One region of the Tardiphaga sp. GW821-FHT12E02 genome, then DNA from elsewhere that is predicted to be linked to it. Evidence: predicted binding sites of a transcription regulator. Region 1 holds the regulator's gene; the other holds the start of a gene.
What was found. Region 1 encodes PhoB, which activates phosphate uptake and scavenging genes when phosphate is short. Its sites were predicted from a motif close to TGTCATNNANCTGTCAT; they were not measured.
Positions count from the first base shown of each region.

Region 2: the regulator PhoB is predicted to act here: its motif matches at 1,383-1,399, upstream of AC1RQ5_RS16790 (STN domain-containing protein).

Region 1 is NZ_JBXAQK010000001.1:427,455-429,644, reverse strand. It holds gene pstB (phosphate ABC transporter ATP-binding protein PstB) at 1-173, shown strand, start outside; gene phoU (phosphate signaling complex protein PhoU) at 202-912, shown strand; gene phoB (phosphate regulon transcriptional regulator PhoB) at 957-1,661, shown strand; gene AC1RQ5_RS02010 (GcrA family cell cycle regulator) at 1,869-2,190, opposite strand, start outside.
Region 2 is NZ_JBXAQK010000001.1:3,525,924-3,528,113, reverse strand. It holds gene AC1RQ5_RS16795 (energy transducer TonB family protein) at 1-488, opposite strand, end outside; gene AC1RQ5_RS16790 (STN domain-containing protein) at 491-1,156, opposite strand; gene AC1RQ5_RS16785 (hypothetical protein) at 1,683-1,967, opposite strand; gene AC1RQ5_RS16780 (FkbM family methyltransferase) at 2,170-2,190, shown strand, end outside.

The DNA of each region.
Region 1 (2,190 bases):
ATCAGTACACGATCGCCATCGTGACCCATAACATGCAGCAGGCGGCCCGTGTCTCCGACACCACCGCCTTCATGTATCTCGGTGAGCTTGTTGAATTCGACCAGACCAACAAGATCTTCACCTCGCCGAGCGACCGCCGCACCCAGGATTACATCACCGGCCGTTTCGGCTGACGCGACATATTCGCGAGAGGATTGACCTATGGCTTTTGAACACACGACCAAGGCCTTCGACGACGATCTTCAGGAACTCACCCGTCTCGTCGCCGAGATGGGGGGCCTGGCCGAACGTCAGATCGCAGAGTCCGTGGATGCGCTGGTCCGCCGCGACGTCGCCCTGGGCGCCCGCGTGGTGGCCACTGACGCCGAAATCGACCAGCTTCAGCGGCTGATCGAGGAACGCGCCGTCCTCACCATCGCCAAGCGCCAGCCGATGGCTGTCGATCTGCGCGAGATCGTCGGCGCGCTGCGCGTCGCCACCGATCTCGAGCGTATCGGCGATCTCTCCAAGAATATCGGCAAGCGCGTCAATGCGCTGGACAGCGACTTCCATCCGCTGAAGCTGATCCGTGGCCTCGAACACATGACCGATCTGGTGAACACCCAGGTCAAGGCCGTGCTCGATGCCTATGCCGCGCACGACCTCCCGGCCGCCATGGCGGTGTGGAAGGGCGACGAGGAAATCGACGCGATCTGCACCTCGCTGTTCCGCGAACTTTTGACCTATATGATGGAAGATCCGCGCAACATCTCGTTCTGTATCCATCTGATGTTCTGCGCCAAGAACATCGAACGGATCGGCGATCATGCCACCAACATCGCCGAGACGGTGTTCTACATGATCGAAGGTCAGCAGATGGTCGACAAGCGCCCGAAGGGTGACATGACCAACTTCGCTACGCCGGTGAGCTGAGGCTCATCGCGACGTCTCTGAACGACAGATAGGAAGCCAGCCATATGAACGCGCGCATTCTGGTAGTGGAAGACGAGGAAGCTCTGACCACGCTGCTGCGCTACAATCTCGACGCCGAAGGTTACGACGTCGAGACGGTTGCCCGCGGCGACGATGCCGACACCCGCTTGAAAGAGCGCGTGCCGGACCTCGTGGTCCTCGACTGGATGTTGCCCGGCCTGTCCGGCATCGAACTGTGCCGTCGCCTGCGGGCGCGGCCGGAAACCAAGGCGCTGCCGATCATCATGCTCACCGCGCGCGGTGAGGAGAGTGAGCGCGTTCGCGGCCTCGCCACCGGCGCCGACGATTACATCGTCAAGCCGTTCTCGGTGCCGGAACTGCTGGCCCGCGTGAAGGGCCTCCTGCGCCGTGCGGCGCCGGAGCGTCTGGCCACGGTGCTGGCTTTCGGTGACATCGAACTCGATCGCGACAAGCGCCGCGTGGTGCGCGCCGCCCGTCCGATCGATCTCGGTCCGACCGAATACCGGCTGCTCGAATTCTTTCTCGAGCATCCCGGTCGCGTGTTCAGCCGCGAGCAGCTGCTCGACAGCGTCTGGGGCCGTGACATCTATATCGACGAGCGCACCGTGGATGTTCACATCGGCCGTCTGCGCAAGCTGCTGAATCCGGCCGGCGAACCCGACCCGATCCGGACCGTGCGTGGCGCGGGCTATGCGCTGGACGATCGCTTCGACAAGGCGGCGGAGTAACGCTCTTTACCTCACGCTCTGCCCTCATCCTGAGGAGCCGCGCAGCGGCGTCTCGAAGGATGGCGACGGAGCTCCGACATCTCATGGTTCGAGACGGCGCTTCGCGCCTCCTCACCATGAGGGGCGGAGGTGGGCGGCTCTAGCTCAATAGCAAAGCAACAAAAAATGCCCGGCTCATCGCCGGGCATTTTCGTTCGTGCTGTTCGCTTACCGCATCGGCTTCGGCGCTGCCCGGCGACGATCGCTCGCAGGCTGGTAGGCGATCCGCGAGTGGTGCGCGCAGTAAGGTGCGCCGGCCACGGCCTTGCCGCCGCAGAAATAGAAATCGGTGCTGGCCGGATCACCCACCGGCCAATGGCAGGTGGCGTCGTTGAGCTCGACCAGCTGCAGGCGCTGGCTGATCGGGATCACGTTATCGACCGAGATCGGATCCGGCTCCATCTCGACCTGATAGTCGTGAGCCAGCGCCGTGTTGCCACGGGCGACCGGGCGCGGCATGCGCACCATCTGCTGGGCCGGACGCGGCTTG
Region 2 (2,190 bases), 3.1 Mb from region 1:
CGCTGATAGCGCTCGATATGCGTCAGCAATTGCTGCTGAAAGCGCGATGCCGCTCCCGCCGATACGGCCTGACGCTGCCCGCCGCCTGTCGGTCTCTGCACAGGGGCAGCAGCCGGTTGAGGCCGTATCAGCGGCTGTGGAGGAGCGATCTCCTGCTCCACCGGTGCAACGCTTTGCTCCGAAATCTTCGCCTCGGTTTGGAAATCAACAATCGGCGGATTGGGTTGCACTGACGCCTGTTTAAACTCCGTCGCAGGCGCCGGGCTTGCAATCAGTTCAACCTGAATGGTCGAACTTCGCTGCCGCGCGGTCGGACCAATCGGCATCTGATGCAGCCAATAGACGCCTGCGACCACCAGAACCGGGACGAGCACAGCGCTGGCGGCAAACCAGCGCCACGTGCCGGACGAGGAATCCCCATACAGATCAAGATCCGATCCTGTATCGTCGGCTCCGTCCCAGGACCTCGATGAGCGCCTGCCCGTCATTGCTAGCGTACCGTGATCATGACCATGACCGGCTGCGGCGCATTGGCCGGCGGCGCCTGGCTCACCTGCATGCCATCCAGTACGCGAGCGATCGTTTCATCGCGCTCCTGGTCGCCGGATGACCGGAATAACTCGGTCTTGCGCACGGTCCGCGGATTATCGATCCACAGCTTGATGCCAGCGCTGTAAGCGCCATTGCGCGTTTTTGCTTCCTTCCGCAACGCGTGCTGGATGTCCGACTGAATGACGCCGCTATAGGCACGTAACAGCGAAGGATCGCTGCTTGGCTGCCTGCGGACAACAAGGGTGTCGAGTGTCAAATCCGCCTGGCCTGCGAACACGGCGTCTGGCGGCGCATCGGGATCAGCCGAGGCAGGCACCAGCGTAATGGAATTGGAGCGCGTGTAGCGGATCACCAGATCCGTATCGGCCAGTAGCGCACGCAATGCAGCGTCGCGCGTATACTCGCCTTCGACCGGCACGGAAAAACGGTCCCCGGCAGCGCCGCTTTCATAGAGCAATTGCACGCCGGTGACCTTGCTATAGGTCTGCAGCGCGGCAGCGAGCGGCTGGCTCGGAATCCGAAATTGGATCGGCGCATAGTGCCCGGCATCGTCGCTTGCCGAGATTGCCGAAACCATGACCAAGCACATGATCGGCATCAGCATGGCTACCGCCGCTCGTGAACGCAAACCACGCATCATGGTCACGCGTCTCGAGAAAAATAGGGTAGCAAGTGCCTGGTCACACCGTTCGCTGTTACACATCGGCCGAACTGATATTCACGTTACCTGACCTGCCGTCGCTGTGCCGTATGATCCGGGATCGCCCGATCTCGTCGCCAGCGCTCATCATTGATTCTATGGCGAGCCGGGCGACTAGTCCATCGGATCGATGACAAGACGATGACAGGCGGTACTGCCCTCCTCACTCCTCGGTCAATCGCTCGCGGCACGAGCGCACTCCGACGGCCATCGCGCCGGAGCCATGATTGCACCGCTGGTCGATGCCTGCAGTGAAGCAACCAATATCGATCAGTCTCGAAAACGGTCATTCGAGCGAAAAACAAGCGGGCGATATCAAAAGAATAGATATTCGCGGTTTTGTTTGGTCGGGCTCGCCGACATAGAGCAACCCGGCACGTGCCTCTGATTGTTCATGGCGGCTCAGCAATGACCGAGCCGCCAATTTGAATCAGTTCTTCACTTCATCCACCTTCGTCGCGGTCTTTACGCCGCCGCTTTCGGTGTAGGAGATGGTGACCTTCTCGCCGGCATGCAGCGATTCCGGAATCCCGTCCCGGAGCTTGAATTTCTCGGTGGCGGCAGCGGCGCTCGACCCGACCGTCCCCCCTTCATCGCGTTTGACGACGATTTCGCCCGTGGTCCGATCAACCACTGTCACAAGACCGCTGAACGTCTGATCGGCCCGTGCGATGCCCGTGCCCGCAATTGTCATGGCCATGGCACCGGCCAGCATGATGTGTCGAAATCGCATGAAAATCTCCCGGTTTTCAGGAACATCCGGAGTTAAGTCATGGCCGGACCGATCGTTCCGCGGGCGTGGGGCGCGACGACGTGACACGGCGCTTGAGCGATCTGCCGCGTTCAATGTCCGGCCGATGAATCAGGCCGCAACAGCGAAAAACGGACACCAATCCGCTCATGACGGGTTGTCGGCTTTGCTGTGCCCTGTCCGGCTG